Prochlorococcus marinus str. MIT 9313: one gene and its partner. The protein of the gene in region 2 interacts with the protein of the main gene of each other region in a pairwise test. Links are inferred from orthologs where the notes say so. Each region holds a gene or a part of one and is shown on either strand. Other genes may lie near its edges.

Evidence for each region.
Region 1: the proteins of AKG35_RS07865 (region 2) and AKG35_RS06670 interact in binary tests that used the Escherichia coli proteins (3 or more experiments, as listed by UniProt). The link is inferred for Prochlorococcus marinus str. MIT 9313 from one-to-one orthologs.

What each region holds. Positions count from the first base shown.
Region 1 is NC_005071.1:1,333,189-1,342,665, forward strand. The notes cover bases 3,155-6,138. They hold AKG35_RS06670 (peptidoglycan D,D-transpeptidase FtsI family protein), read right to left. Parts: upstream 5,559-6,138; coding sequence 3,750-5,558; downstream 3,155-3,749. Other genes in these bases: AKG35_RS06665 (transaldolase), read right to left, coding at 3,155-3,657; AKG35_RS06675 (hypothetical protein), read right to left, coding at 5,558-6,025; AKG35_RS06680 (CPBP family intramembrane glutamic endopeptidase), read right to left, coding at 6,118-6,138. In the rest of the region: frr (ribosome recycling factor), read left to right, coding at 1-257; AKG35_RS06655 (NAD(P)/FAD-dependent oxidoreductase), read left to right, coding at 254-1,381; AKG35_RS06660 (SDR family oxidoreductase), read right to left, coding at 1,551-2,216; more of AKG35_RS06665, read right to left, coding at 2,485-3,154; more of AKG35_RS06680, read right to left, coding at 6,139-7,509; AKG35_RS06685 (histidine phosphatase family protein), read left to right, coding at 7,661-8,992; AKG35_RS06690 (dihydroorotase), read left to right, coding at 8,997-9,477. UniProt on the Escherichia coli protein: Essential cell division protein that catalyzes cross-linking of the peptidoglycan cell wall at the division septum. Required for localization of FtsN.
Region 2 is NC_005071.1:1,557,051-1,563,617, forward strand. What follows is about bases 1,592-4,582. They hold AKG35_RS07865 (FtsW/RodA/SpoVE family cell cycle protein), read left to right. Parts: upstream 1,592-2,458; coding sequence 2,459-3,706; downstream 3,707-4,582. Other genes in these bases: AKG35_RS07860 (class I SAM-dependent methyltransferase), read right to left, coding at 1,592-2,172; AKG35_RS07870 (cytochrome c biogenesis CcdA family protein), read left to right, coding at 3,794-4,462; AKG35_RS07875 (cytochrome c biogenesis protein ResB), read left to right, coding at 4,467-4,582. Outside these bases: atpB (F0F1 ATP synthase subunit A), read right to left, coding at 1-346; AKG35_RS13410 (H+-transporting ATP synthase), read right to left, coding at 434-952; more of AKG35_RS07860, read right to left, coding at 949-1,591; more of AKG35_RS07875, read left to right, coding at 4,583-5,759; queF (preQ(1) synthase), read right to left, coding at 6,360-6,567.

The DNA of each region.
Region 1 (9,477 bases), 220 kb from region 2 along the record:
ATGTGCCGCCGCTAACTGAAGAGCGCCGCAAAGAGTTCTGCAAACTGGCAGCAAGATATGCAGAAGAAGGCAAAGTAGCCCTGCGCAACATCCGTCGCGATGCAATTGATAAAGTGAAAAAGCTAGAAAAAGATGCTGAGCTCTCTAAAGATCAGAGCCATGATGAACAGGATGGGATACAAAAACTCACCGACACATTCATCACTGAAATTGAAAAATACCTCGCCGAAAAAGAAGCCGACATTCTCAAGGTTTGAGCACTCGCGATGTGCTGGTCATCGGAGCAGGCGCCGCTGGATCTGCGGCAGCTTTCCATCTGGCTGCAGCCGGCCAACGCGTCACACTGCTCGAACAGAATGCACACCAAACGATCAAACCCTGTGGCGGAGGCATGGCAGCCGCGGTGCAGGAGTGGTTTCCATTTGATTTGCAATCGGTCGTTGATGAAGTCATTGAAAGGGTTGAGTTCAGCTGGCAGCTCAGTGATCCCGTCGTGGCCGACCTGCAAGATTCCGCCCCGTTTTGGATTGTGCGGCGAGAAAAGCTTGATGCCCTCCTAACAAGCCAGGCGATTGATGCAGGCGCCGAACTGCTCCGGCCCTTTACGGTCAAAAGCTTGCAAAGACAAAACGAACGATGGCAAGTCACAGCCGATGACGGCAGACAACTTGAAGCAAGAGCGGTCGTACTGGCGAATGGCTCCCAGTCAGCTTGGCCTGAAGCCTTGGGCTTGGGACCAAAAACCCTGCATCACGCGAGCACCATGTCTGTACGCCTGGAGGGTCGAGGCAACCTCAAAACTGGTTCAGCCCGATTTGAATTTGGGCTGGTTCATCATGGTTTTGCCTGGGCTTTCCCCTTGGCAGGAGGCGTGAATGTAGGCGTAGGTACGTTCATCGGCCGCAATGCCGCCGATAGTGATGCCGTCTTGGAACAACTGCTACCGAACCTGGGATTTGACCCGCAAGCAGGCAAACGACAAGAAGCATCTTTACGGGTATGGAACGGCCATCAAGCACTGCATGGCGATGGTGTCGTCGCCGTGGGAGATGCGGCATCACTATGCGATCCGTTCCTGGCAGAAGGTCTGCGCCCAGCGTTGATGAGTGGATGTGAAGCAGCCCGCTGCCTGAATCATTGGTTGAACGGTGATACCAACAACCTGGCTGATTACAGCCAAACCATGCGACAACGGTGGGGAGACTCCATGGCCTGGGGCAAGAGGATTGCTCAGGTGTTTTATCGATTCCCCAAGGTGGGATATCAGCTTGGGATCAAAAGGCCAACAGCTCCACAACGGATTGCTCAGATCCTTTCTGGAGAAATGGGGTATGGCGACATTGCCCAGCGTGTGATTAAACGGTTGCTATTGCAACGTTAATTACATAAAATAATAAAGATTAGCCGAACGAAGTTCGATAACTAGCATTCAAGCATTTCTAATTTAAAATAAATTTCAGCGTGAGCAGTGAAGTGCTCTCAAGTGATTACGAAGAACGCAAAATCACAGGCCCAAAGCAACGTCAATCACTTCTTCACAAAACCAATTGTTACCAAGGGAGAATCTCCCCATTGGCATGCCAAAAAGTGCCTGAGTTTTCCAAATTGAGATTGTCAATACGGGCCAACAAGCCATCAACCGATTCTTCTGGAGTAATGCCTTGATCAGTGAATCCTGTCATGCGGGTACGCACAAGCCCTGGATGAAGAAGCGCCACGGCAATGCCTTGAGATTTAAGGTCGATAGCTAATGACTTTCCTGCCATACACAAAGCCACCTTCGACATCCTGTAGCCATAAGAACCGCCGGAACTGTTGTCATCGATCGAGCCCATTCGGCTAGTCATCAAAATGACTTTTGCGCCAGGAAGTAGATGATCCATGAGAGCATGTGTGACACGTAATGGCCCAATGGCGTTGACCTCGAACTGACGACGAAGGCTCTCGGGATCAAAATCTTTCAAAGTCGTGCTTTCCAAAATGCCGGCATTGTGGATCAGTACATCGATCGGCAAGCTGCGAAGCCGTTGCTTCAAGCGCGCAATCGATCCATCTGAAGTGATCTCGACTCCGGCCTCAATACGCACGCCTAAGCCTTCCAATTGCTGCGAAGGCTTACGGCATGCAGCCACAACCACGTCACCACGAGCATGAAGCTGACGACAATATTCATAGCCAATGCCGCGATTCGTTCCTGTGATCAGATAGGTCGCCAAGAGCAGAGAAAGCAGAAGCCTATTTAGAAAATAACTTTATAGCGAGAGAGTATCTTTGCACGCATGCCAGTTGGATTGGCAGGATTGCCAGCCCTGATCTCTCTCATGCTCTGATCAAACGATACCGATCTTGGGATTCATAGCATTAGTCCTTTCTAGATGGCAGAAAAAACTCTCCAGCTTCAACTCAGGCAAAGCAGAGTATTTTTCAACATTATAAGGAATGATGATAAATACTCATCACCTTATTAACTTACTAAGCAAGACTTCAAGCTGTTGTTAGTGCCAAAGCAGCACCCAGCCCGGAACGAACATCTTCCTGAAGAAGTCGGCCATCATGGTCATGATCTAAGGCATCAAATACCGCATCACTACCGAGCCATTCTTCTCTAGTAATACAACCATCACCATCGAGATCATTGAGCATGAAAATCTCCTGAACAACATGGCAGAAGGCCGCTCCTCCCTCCAAAACAGCTAATCGATGCGCCAGCTGAGCCTCAAGAGTTTCAATCGCCTTGCTAAAGCCGCGAATCCCTTCATCCAACTTCTCAAAAGCCATGCGATCAGCCCTCATCATTGACTCAAAACTCTCCTTATCGACATGGATCTGAGACTCTGCAGCAACAGGATTAACCGCATCCAACTTACGCTTCAGCGGAGCCTCTGTACTACCCAGCTGATCCAAAAGCTTTGGTGAGATGGTCAACAAATCACATCCAGCCAATTCAATGATTTCGTCAAGATTGCGGAAACTCGCACCCATGATCTCAGTCTTGTAATCATAGGTTTTGAAATAATTAAAGATCTTGGTCACCGAGATCACACCAGGGTCTTCTGGACCTGCATAAGAATCCCGACCAGTAGACGCTTTGTACCAATCAAGGATTCGCCCAACAAAAGGAGAGATCAAAGTGACTCCTGCTTCTGCACAAGCGACAGCCTGAGAAAAGCCAAATAGCAGAGTTAAATTGCAATGAATTCCATCCTTCTCCAAAACCTCAGCCGCTTTTATACCCTCCCAAGTAGAAGCTATCTTGATCAAAACGCGATCATTAGTAATGCCAGCGTCGTTATATAGGCCAATGAGTTTGTGAGCCTTAGCGATTGTGGCTTCAGTATTGAAACTGAGACGAGCATCCACTTCAGTGGAAACACGGCCAGGAACAATCTTGAGAATTTCCTTTCCAAAGATTACACAAATCTCATCGAGAGCCTCATGGACCACCTCCTCCACAGCTGCAGAGTTACCCAATAACTGACGGGAGGAGTGAAGAGCCTCATCGATCAAACTCTGATAAGCAGGAATCTGAGCCGCCGCAAGGATCAATGAAGGGTTGGTCGTGGCATCCCTGGGGGTGAACTTTCTAATCGCGTCCAAATCACCGGTATCCGCCACGACCACGGTCATGGTGGAAAGCTGCTCAAGGAGTGTGGCCATGAAGCAGAACGTCTCGCAAGATCTTTAAGCTAGCGGCGTTTTTTTTGCTGACAGCCCAGGTTCAGAACTCACCATCGAAGATTTGCCAAGACTTAGCCTTTGGCCGGCTGAGAATCGGTCTGCTCAGTGCTAGGTGGGATTTTTTCAAGCACCAGCAAAGCATCAATGATCTGCTTCGCCACAGGCACCGCCACCGTGGACCCATAAGCATTGCCTCCCTGGGGTTCATCCACCACAACGACCACCACATAGCGAGGATTGTCAACCGGCAGATGGGCAACAAAACTGCAAATCTTTGCTCCTGGCAAATAAACACCATTCAGTGCTTTCTGAGCAGTGCCGGTCTTGCCACCAATGCGATACCCAGGTGTTTTCGCCCCTTCCCCACTCCCTGTCTCTACAACCGATTCCATCCAGTCCCGCACAATCCTGGTGACATCTGGGCGCAGTAGTTGATGTCCAGTTGTTGCGGCGGCGCGTGGAGCCAACGCTTCTCCCGCCCGCAATCCCCTGGTGATATGGGGACTCACCAGTCGGCCACCATTGGCAATCAAGGCATGCAACTGAGCCAGCTTCAGTGGCGTGAGCGACAGTCCCTGTCCAAATGCCGCCGTGGCCGGCTCAATTGGCTGAGCCACGAATTGCTCCTTCGTCTTTAACTGACCTGCAATAGCCCCCGGCAGATCGGTATCGGGCTTGACATCAAGTCCTAGCCGTCGCAACCAATCCCAGTACAGCGAGGGTTTGAGCTGACGCATGATCTTCACCATGCCGACGTTGCTAGAAACCTGCAGCACCTTGGCGTAGTCGATCACCCCATGGCTCTTACGATCATGGTTGGAGATTGGCCATCCCCCGATCTTCAGTGATCCGTTGTCATTCACCATTCCCCCCGGCTCAATCACACCTTCCTGAAGAGCAAGGGCAAGGTTGATCGGCTTGAAGGTAGAACCAGGTTCATAAAGGTCCTGAACGGACCACTCGCGAAAGAGAGAGGGCGAATATTTCCAATACTTGTTTGGGTCATATGTGGGTGTGGACGCCAGCGCCAGCAACTCTCCATTGGTGACATCAATCACGATGGCCACTCCCTTCTTTGCCTTCCACTCTTTGACCTGGGCCACAAGTGCCTGCCCCGCCAGCTCCTGCAAACGAGCATCCAAAGTGAGCTGCAGGCTTAGATGATCGCCATAAAACACTCCCGGAGCCAGGTCGTCAGGAAGGGGGGTGCCATCCGCTCCTCGGCGCATGCTGCGAACCTGTTCATGACGCAACAAATCCTCGTGGCGACTTTGCTCCAATCCCGCCTGTGGGACGCGATCCAAATTAAGAAAACCCACCACGTTGGCAAACAGAGAGCCCTGCGGATAGAGCCGCTGTGGATAAGCCTCAAGATCTAAACCACTGATACCAAGGTTGCGGATTTCATTGACGATGTCTTGATCCAATCCTTCAGCAAGCTTCACACCAGAAGGACGGTCGCCAAATCGCTGCACCAATTCGGCAACAGGAATCGCCAACACCCCGGAGAGCTTGCGAGCAACATCCAGTGGCTTACGAATCAAACCGGGATCATCCCCGGGGAAATTAAAATAACGAGGATGAGCCCAAAGCCGAAAGCGTTCCTCATCGAGAGCCACCAGCCGTCCATTGCGGTCCACAATTGAACGCCGTGTCCCAATCGGTTGGGTTCGCTGGGTCTGCAAAGCCCTTGCACGGGCTTCAAGTTCCGGTGCTTGCAGAACCTGCAGCCAAGCCATCCGGCCCACAAGTCCAATCAGCCCAACGCAGAGGATGGAAAACACCCATCGCATCCGATGAGCAGGAACTGATTCCAACGCAATCACGTCCTGGGCACGCCTCCTGGAGCTTCGTGAGCGACGAGCCTTTGAGGCAGGCATCAGTAGCCGTGATTAATGGGTTGGCCCATCAATTGGCTAAGCAGTTGCGACTCTCCAGAAACAACACCACCAGACGGATTCGCAGAGCGATCGAGGTAAAGAAGGTTGGCAACCTTTGTGGGAACCATCGACTGAGGCAACCTGGTTTCAACCAACAAGTGACGCTCAATCATCGCGGTTGACTCCGTAAGACGATGAGCCAATGAGCGAGTGGTCTCCAGCCTGTTGAAAGCAATCGTCCAACGATGCTGCCAATGCAGCGTGAGAGCGGACATCAATGCCGCAGCAACCAAAACACCGATCAATGCACCATCAGCAGCCCGATGCAGTCCTGCCAGGACTGGCGACTGGCGAGCCACCTTCCTTGAAGACAAGGATCCCTGGATCAGCTCAAGTGTGCGGACAGAACGTGCCCGAGAAACAGCACGGTTAGCCGTTACCGAACGCTGTTGAAGTGCGGCAACCACCTAATAAGCCACTCTAATAAATCAGTGAACCACCCTCAATAGGCCTCCGCAAGGCTAAGTCGCTAACAATCAAGGCTGATTGAAGAGTTCAGTTATCCGCCAAGCAGCAAAAGATTGATGAAAGTAACCCCATTCCAGAGGGCATGCATCAGCACGCAAGGCAAAAGACGCCCTGAACTAAGCCTTAATAGACCGAGTCCCAAGCCCAACACAAACAGCGGTGGTAATTCACCAACACTCAGGTGAGCCACACCAAACACCAACGCGCTAGTTACCACACCCCATAGCGGGCCAAAAGATTTCGCCAATACAGGCAGAAGCGCACCACGAAAAACCAACTCCTCAAAGAGAGGCGCCAGAATCACAGCGGTGGTGGCTAGCAACATCAAGGCCAATGGATCCTTGCTGCGCAGTACCAGTTCCAATAAGGGGTTACTTCCCCCTTGATCCCCCAACAGCAATCCCATCAGCCATCCAGTCAAGAGAACCAACGGCATCACCATCAACCAGCCTCGACCTGCCTTCAGCAACGCTGAACCCCAAGGCTGCAGACGCCACTGCAACCATCCATCAACGGGCCGATCAGTTGCCTGCAGACTGCGCAGCTGCTGACGCAGAATCAACAATGGCGGTAGTGCCAAAGCGCCGTAGCCAATCACCACTGTCAACGCTTTGCTCAAGGGGCTGTCCATCCCCCTCGTCATCAAGGCACTCAGCGGAGCCACGAAAGCGGGAGCAATCACCTCACCCAAGACCACAAATCCACAGGCAATCAGGAGCACCATGTCCGTTAAGGAAAGTGGTAAGGCCTGAAGCGGTGGCCAGGGAGCAACAGACTTGCGCAACAACATCCAAAGATGACGCAACAAAAGCGCAGTACCGGCAAGTAGAGCCGCCGCCGGTAACACCACGCTCAAGACCAGCCGCAAAGCCATGCTCGATGCGACACGGGGATTCACGCAGTCATCGCGATCCCCGCCAAGAGCAAAGCAACCAACCTGCTGAAGCAAAGGGTCCCCGCTTAATGAGCCAAGCGCCTCACGATCAGCAAGTGACAAGCCCCCTTCTTGCTTACTAGCCAGTAGCGCCTGCTCTAGAGGGATCAGTAACGGTGACTGCACTGAAGCAGCCAGGAGCTCACGACGTTCTGCCTCTGAAGATTGGAGTCCGGCGAGCAACAGCCTCTGGCGGTCATTCATCTGACTGAGAGGGATCTCACCGAGAGCTTCTTGCAAAGCCAATGTTGGATCCTCACCCACAAGCAGAGGCCTAATGGCTGCAGGGACGGCCTGATCAGCAAGCAAAGCCATCTCCTGTTGCTGCATGGAGATGGTTGGGGTCACTGACGGCCTGCTGAAGCTGTCTTGCAACCCCACAAACCAAATCAAAACCGCAAACATCAGTGATACGAAAGCCAGTCCGACTTTCCAAAGCGGCTCACGGGTGTATCGCCTGATCAGGCTGAACAGGGGATCAAAGCTCAACGACCAGGCATCAATTGAAACTGATTCTCGCTGGCCGCAGCACAGCGCGCTGACAGCTGTTCAACACTCCCTCAAGGGCATCTCCGACAACCATCCCATACTGCGCTGGCAGGGGGCCCCATACGATGGCCGCGTCAAAACATCTTTGCCGGTGCCCCTGCGTCTTCTCCTCGTCCGTCATGGGCTGAGCAGCTTCAACCGCGAGCGACGGATTCAGGGTCGCAGTGATCTTTCCACGCTCACCTCGCAAGGCCAAGAACAGGCCCGTCAAACTGGACAAGCCCTAAAAGAAATCCAAATCAATGCTGTTTACAGCTCCCCTCTGAAGCGTGCCGCATCCACAACAACAAACCTACTAGCAAGCAAAGGCAGTGATCTCAGACCTTGCTTCGATGATGGGTTACTGGAAATCGACCTGGCTCCATGGAGTGGTCTCTGCAGCGATGAGGTAAAGAGCATGTTCCCAGATGCCTATCGCACCTGGAAGCAACAACCACAGGAATTGGTTCTCAAGCGAGAAGACGGCAATCCCTATAAACCCATTGGCGAGCTGATGGAACAGGCTCGTGAATTCCTACGGAAACTCATTCAACGTCACCCAATGGAGGGTGACGAAACAGTTCTGGTTGTTTCGCACAATTGCATCCTGCGCTGCTTAATCCTTGTTCTCCTTGGTGAGCCAGACCAAGGCTTGCGACGACTGCGCCTCGATAACGCCTCACTCTCGGTGTTCAACCTGATACCCCTCTCAGAGCAATCCCATCAAGCACAAGTCGAATGCCTCAACAGCACCGTTCACTTGCATCAGCAACTACCCAGCAAAGGGAAGGGGCCGAGACTGATCCTTGTGCGCCATGGTGAAACCGACTGGAACCAACAAGGCCGGTTCCAAGGCCAAATCGACATCCCGCTGAATAAAAATGGCTTCGCGCAAGCCGCCGCAGCCGGTGCATTCCTAAGCGATGTGTTGATCGATCAGGCCTACAGCAGTTCGATGACCCGACCAAGACAAACGGCGGAAGCCATCCTCAAGCACCATCCAGATGTCCAACTCGAAGTCACCCAGGGGCTGGTGGAAATTGGCCATGGCCTTTGGGAAGGGAAGCTGGAATCAGACATTGAAGCCGGCTGGCCTGAACTGCTAGATGCCTGGAAAAAAGCTCCGCAGACGGTGCAGATGCCCGAAGGCGAAACCATCCAGGATGTATGGAAGCGTTCAGTGGCCTGCTGGAACAAGATCGCCAACAGCCTGGCTCCAGAAGCAACAGCGCTCGTGGTGGCTCATGACGCTGTCAACAAAACGATTCTCTGCCATCTACTCGGAATGACCCCGGCTGATATCTGGGCAGTCAAACAAGGGAATGGAGGTGTCACGGTGGTCGACATCGCTACAGATCCCGGCCAACCTGCAGTGGTGACCTCTCTCAACCTCACCTCTCACCTTGGTGGTGTGCTCGATCGCACAGCTGCTGGGGCGCTCTAACGTGATGCCCGAGGCACAACTTCTAGACCCCATAAGGATCCTGCACGGGTCGGATCAACCTGTCGTTGAAGATGCTGTGCTGATCAGAGACAACCATCTGATCGCCTTTGGAGCGAAGGCACGTATACAGGCTCAACAGCTCGGGCTGCCCCCCAAATCAGCCAGCCAACAACTACTCGCCCCCTGTCTTGTAGACCCCCATTCCATCCTTGAAGATCCAATCAGTGGTCATTGCGAAACCCTTGCAAGCCTGAGACATGCAGCTGCTGCTGCCGGTTATGGCCAACTAGCTCTGCTACCCCGCAGTTCCTCCTGGCGTGATCGCCCCGAAAGATTGCAGGGATTTTTAAATCCAAATAGCGATGTCGACATTCACTTGTGGGGCAGCTTTAGCAGAGATGGTGCCGGCAGCGAACTATCCCCCCACGCGGATTTAGTGCAACACGGTGCCGTAGGGCTGGCAAACGACGATCTAATCCTGCCGA
Region 2 (6,567 bases):
GGTGGATTAATTTCCATGGGACCAAAGACCCGCCCCAATTGCTTACAAAGATGAACAAGAACAAGGTGCCAATGAACGGCATCCAATCGCGATAAGCCTTCTCACCAATCTGGGTGCGAGCTAAATCACGGATGTAATCCCAGAGGAACTCGAGAAGATTTTGAACACCGTGTGGATCACGCTCCATCTTGCGTGTGCCCACAACAACAAGGGCAAGAATGGCGCCAATCACAATCCAGGATGTCATGAACACCTGGCCATGGAGCTGAAGATTGCCAATCTGCCAGTAAAGGTGTTGACCCACCTCCAGTTCGGCAAAGGGAAGAGCAATTGGCAAGAAACCCATCAGGCTGGAAATTCGGTGTCGAGAAAACGACGGTTTGAGGAGAAGCCGGCAAACCGGCAATTCAGTTGATTCAGGTTTGGTTCAAGTTCATGACTCAAGCAAAACCTGCAGGATCATGGCGGGCTTATAGAGCAGAAAACCGAGCAGGGCCGGCAGAAGCTCAAGCTGAGGCAAACGAGAAACCGCAAGTACAAGCAAAACGGGAACGAGAAGCTGAAACTTGCTCACACTCTTCGATCCGTTGCCGAGCTTGCCAACGCTGCGAGCTAAAAGCCGCAGGTAGAGAACTCCAGACAAAGCACCGACTAGCACACTGCTAGCGATGTGAAGATCGAAGAAAAGTGCGGTGACGGCCACCGCAAAAGCGGAGACGGTCAACGTTGCCAGGATGTAGCGCCGCTGTAGCTGCGCATAGTCGTCAGATGAAGCCGTAGAAACCACAGCTGACAACTCAGGATCCATAGAGAGCTCAGTGTTAGGGCTAGCCTCCACAGCTGTTTCCAGTCCACCCTGTCCCTCCTTTGGAGGGTCAATTTCAGGCTGGAGCAGCGGGGATGCCAGCAAGGGCGCCGAGGCTCTTGGATAAAGGCCCGCGGAATCTATCATGTAGATGCAACATTTCCAGGCGAAAGCAAGAGCACCTGCCGCCGTTGCAAATCCCTGGCCAAAGAGCTGATCCGCTTCGAATCCCAGCCAAGCGGCAAACATCCGAGAGCTGTATCAGGCGTCGCCTCGATTGCCTTAAGCAACTCAACTTGCTCAACACTTAGCTCTAGAGGAGCCATCTCGAAATCCAGCAAAGACTGGCCAGGCCAGCCCCAGAGACAGATAGAAAGCTTTCCCGTAGCAGCAAGCAACTCCTGATCATCTGTCCAACCCAGGGAGGCCTGTGGCCCCTTGGAGAGGAAGAACTCGAAATGACTGATGTCTGGATCTAGCTGTTCTATCAGTTGCCATTGCTGACGCTGCGGTAACGCCAAAGCCATCTCAAGCAATTCACCCTGTAACAGCCTTACTGGATCCCAAACCTTGGGATTAGAAAAACCCACAAACTCCAAATCAGCTGAAGCGACAAAAGCAAAAAGTCGTTCAAGGTTGTAACTCGTCTCCTGGGGATGGAGATACATATCTGCAAAGTTCACGTCTGCTACGCAGTCGATAGCCCAGCGCTGTTCATGATTAAGCCTGAGGCGGTTGTGCTCAGGCAAGATTTCAAACAGCTGCCGGGCCAATCTCAGGCCCTGCTCATCAGTGCCCACTCCCAGGGACGAAAGAAACCGCTGAATGCGATGAATTTCCCATCGACCAGCTTCGGCATAAAGGAAAAGGTGCAGCAAAGCCCCTGGCTTTAAACGGGATGCCAGAGCTTTGAGTCCAGCTTCTGGCTGTCGCAAGTGGTGCAGCGCACCAACGGAATTGATGTAGTCAAATTGCCCCTCATCTTCAAGCTCGAGCAAGCTTTGGTTCTCGATACGAACATGCGCCTGATCGTTACCTCCGGAACGCTGTAAACGCTCTCGAGCCACCTCCAGCGCGCCGAGGGAAATGTCCACAGCCAGAATCTCCGCGCCGGGATTGAGATGGGCTAGGTAATCGGTACTAACACCCGTACCGCATCCGGCATCAAGGATTTTTAGAGGCTCACTACCAGCACATTTTCGGACAACAGAACCGGTACAGACCGCATAGGCCATATCCACAGACCAACGCCAGTTGTATCCAGGCGGCGGCCCGTCCTGCAAAGGATCTCCTGGGTAAGGGAAGCGGTCATAAAAAGCACTGACAACAGGTGTGGCCTCATCGCACGGCTGAGCAACAGAGGACATCGAAAGGGAGCTGGCAACAAAGCGAGCATTTCATGGCCTCCCCCGAGGGGAGTCAGGACATCCCCTACAGCACATATCCCAAAGCGAAGAAAGCTGAATCGACAAAATCAAACTCGTTTCTAGAAAGAAGATTGTGAAGAGCAAAAATCGAACCTATGACATCTCCTGAATGCCCTTGAACTTCTCTTGTCCAATAATGTTTTAAGCAGTTTTTTGTTGTCAATTAAGACTTGGCAAAGTGCTATTAACACGTCTCAATAGGTCAACTTGACTAAGACCTCCCCTCTTGAGCAGCTCCTCCGTCCTATCCCGCCGGAGTCAAAAACAACGGCAAGGGGCATTACGGCTAAGCCGTAATGATGGAAGCGATCAGTTGTCTTTCTGGCAAAAACGTCTCCCCCTCCCCTGGGCACTCTGGCCCGCTGAAGGCCGTTTACTACTTACCCTTTTTGCCTTCTGGAGCCTGGCAGGGCTGATGGTGCTTGGCTCGGCTAGCTGGTGGGTAGCCACTCGAGAAATGGGAGAAGGTGCTTATTACCTCAAACGACAACTGATATGGATGGCTGCCAGCTGGAGCCTGCTTGGCCTGGCTGTCTCTACCAGTCTGCGCCGTTGGCTAAAACTTGCAGGACCAGCCCTCTGGCTCAGTTGCTTCCTCGTAGCAGCGACCCTAGTCATCGGTAGCACCGTCAATGGGGCCAGTCGCTGGTTAGTGATCGGCCCTCTCCAGATCCAACCATCAGAACTAGTCAAACCCTTTGTGGTGCTGCAAGCCGCCAACCTGTTTGCCCACTGGCAGCGCATCAGATCAGATGAGAAATTGCTCTGGCTTGGCATCTTCGGGGCCCTACTTCTACTGATTCTCAAACAGCCCAACCTCAGCACTGCCGCACTGACGGGCATGTTGTTATGGCTTATGGCACTGGCCGCTGGTCTGAGGTTGCGCACTTTGCTGGCAACCGCCATGGCAGGCGGCCTGCTTGGCACAACCAGCATTCTGATCAATGAGTATCAGCGCATACGCGTGATCTCCTTCCTCGACCCATGGCAAGACCCACAAGGGAGTGGTTATCAGCTCGTACAAAGCCTGCTTGCCATCGGCTCCGGGGGGTGGTTTGGCGAGGGCTTCGGCCTCTCCACCCAAAAACTGCAATACCTGCCCATACAAAGCACTGATTTCATCTATGCCGTTTTTGCCGAGGAATTTGGTTTCGTGGGCTCGGTGATGATGTTGCTCTTCCTGATGTTGGTTGCTTTCCTCGGCCTAAGGGTAGCTCTGAGTTGCAGAACCAACCAGTCGCGATTGGTTGCTATCGGCTGCACAACGATCCTGGTGGGTCAAGCCGTGATCAATGTGGCCGTGGCCTCCGGCGTGATGCCCACAACCGGCTTGCCCTTGCCAATGGTGAGTTATGGAGGCAATTCACTGCTCTCAAGCGTCATGATTGCCGGTCTTTTGATCCGTTGTTCCCTTGAATCAACAGGGCTCCTTGGTGGCAGATCCCCTAGACAGCGACGTCAGTCGATAGGGTAAATACCGTAATTTGATCCGGCTGAACCGGCTCTACCCATCCCTGCTCTGGACCTGGTTCTCTCAGATCTAGCCCGCAACGGTGAGCAAATGCTCAGCCACGGGCTAAGCAATCAAGGTCCGCTCACCCTGGCCCTCGTTTTTGCTGCCGGCTTTCTAACCAGCCTAGGCCCCTGCTCCCTTTCCCTACTACCCGTCACCCTGGCCTATCTGGCAGGTTTTGATAGCAATCAGGCCCCCTGGCGCCGCAGCATCGCATTCTGTGGCGGCATTGTGGGTTCCCTGGTACTGCTTGGCAGTCTTAGTGGTCTGATCGGACGGATTTACGGCCAGGTACCTGGAGTGGTGCCCACCTTGGTAGCACTGCTGGCGGTAGTCATGGGACTGAATCTGCTAGGCCTCCTAAAACTGCCCCTGCCTGCAGGACCAGATCCAGATCTTTGGCGGCAACGCGTTCCAGCTCCACTTGCCCCAGTGGCCGCCGGGTTGGCCTTCGGCCTAGCCGCCTCCCCCTGTACGACACCTGTGCTGGCTGTACTACTGGGATGGATCGCCCAGAGTGGTCAACCTTTGGTAGGAATCGTGCTACTCACCTGCTTTGGCATTGGGCAGGTCCTACCACTGCTACTAGCAGGAAGCGCAGCTGCCATCCTGCCGAAATTACTGGCACTGCGACCATTAGGCCGCTGGATCCCCCCCATGAGCGGAGCCGTTCTACTCACGACGGGCGTTCTCACTCTGTTGGCCCGCTGGAGCTGAACCTATGGCCACCTTTAAACGCCTTCTTGCCTGGATCTCCGACCTACGAATAGCCATAGGTTTGCTACTCGTTATCGCACTCGCAAGTGCCCTAGGTACTGCGATACCCCAAGGAGAACTCCGAGAGAGCTACCTGGAAGGCTATAGCGACAAACCCTGGCTGGGCTTTGTCAACGGTTCGATGATTCTGCGCCTGCAGTTGGATCACGTTTACACCAGCAGCTGGTTTTTAGCGCTGTTGGCCTGGCTTGGGCTTGCACTGATCCTCTGCAGCTGGCGAAGACAATGGCCTGCTCTGCAAGCAGCGCTGCAATGGATCGACTACCAGGAGCCGCGTCAATTAAGCAAACTGGCCATCGCCGAAACAATCTCAAGCCCACCCAAAAACGAAAGTATCGACAAACTGGCAGCCCATCTCCATCAACAGGGATGGCAAGTCCAACAACAGCCTGGCAGGCTTGCCGCGCGGCGCGGGATTATCGGCCGAGCAGGGCCAATGCTTGTGCATCTGGGCCTAGTGCTGCTGATGCTAGGGGCCGTCTGGGGTTCCTTGGGTGGAAATCGTTTGGAGCAATTCCTCGCCCCGGGGCGTTCCCTCGACTTGTTAAACCGTGATGGGAACAGCCATCTCAAACTCACCCTGACAAACTTTGGAATTGAAAGAGACCCAGCGGGTCGACCTGAACAGTTCCGCTCACAACTAGAGCTGCTTGAGCCTGGTCAAGACACTGCCAAGCTGCACGAAGTCAGTGTCAATCATCCGCTGCGCTTCCATGGCTTAACTGTCTATCAAGCAGACTGGTCTCTAGCTGCCATCACACTGCAACTTGGCCGCAGCCCTCAGCTGCAGCTGCCTCTGCGCACTTTCCCAGAGCTTGGTGAACAGGTCTGGGGGCTGGTACTACCGACCAATCCTGATGGCAGCGAGCCAGTCCTTCTGAGCCTCACCAGCGAAGCAGGGCCAGTACAAGTGTTCGATGCCACCGGTGAGCGATTGGCCAGCCTGCGACCAGCAGGTCCAACCGCAGAAGTGAAGGGAATACCAATCCGCATCGTCGATGTTCTACCCGCCAGCGGCCTGCTTCTCAAGCGCGATCCGGGCGTGCCTCTGGTCTACATCGGTTTCTTGATCACCCTGGTGGGTGGGGGGCTGAGCATGATTGCCACGCGCCAACTCTGGGCGGTAGGCGACCCTGAAAATGAATGCCTACACGTTGGCGGTCTCTGCAACCGCAATCTGACCGGCTTCGCTAATGAGCTGCCCAGCCTGCTTGCAGCAGCAGTACCACAGCAATAAGAATCTATATTTACAATATTGCCAATATTTTTTTAATTCTCTGGCCTTAAATCAACCAGCACAAGGAAAGTCAAATAAACCTAAATTAGTATAAACAGTTTTCATTTAAATAGCTATTCCAAAACCATTTAAATCTCGGCTTCAGGCTTTCGTTAAGCATGCCTTAAAGGAGCATTCTTCTTAGTTGATGATTTTCAAATCACACTCTTGCATTCAAAAACGCCTCAGCGCCAATCTTATTTTCTATCAATCCATTATCACCATTCGTGCCATCACCATAGTGATTCAAGGTGCAAATATTATGAAGCCCTGCATTGTAGTCGTTATTAATTACTCCATCATTGATCAACAAGGGATTACTAATGTTTTAGAACAGTTATTCTGCTGCCCGAGTGTTCTATTGTGTCATGATTTACATAGCATTCTATGCAATAAGCATTTTCGCATGAGACACTTGGATCAGTATTAATTGTACTGCCAGCATCATTTGGATGAGGCATAAGTGGCTTGCTCGCCATCTTCAAGCCATAAGACTCTTTAGCAAAATTACGCTATCAATCTGACTGGGCATAAAACCAGCCATCTCTATTGCCTAAGTGACTAGCAGGGCTGGCGACTGCCATGGCTAACCCGCACCACCGTATGCACATTGCCGCGCGGATTGAAATCTGCTTCTAATTGCATCCAGACCGGATTACAGGCGACAACCAAATCATCAAGGATCTTGTTTGCGGCCTCCTCATGTGAAATCGTGCAATTCCGATAGCTATTCACATAGAGCTTGATCGCTTTGAGCTCAATCACTCTC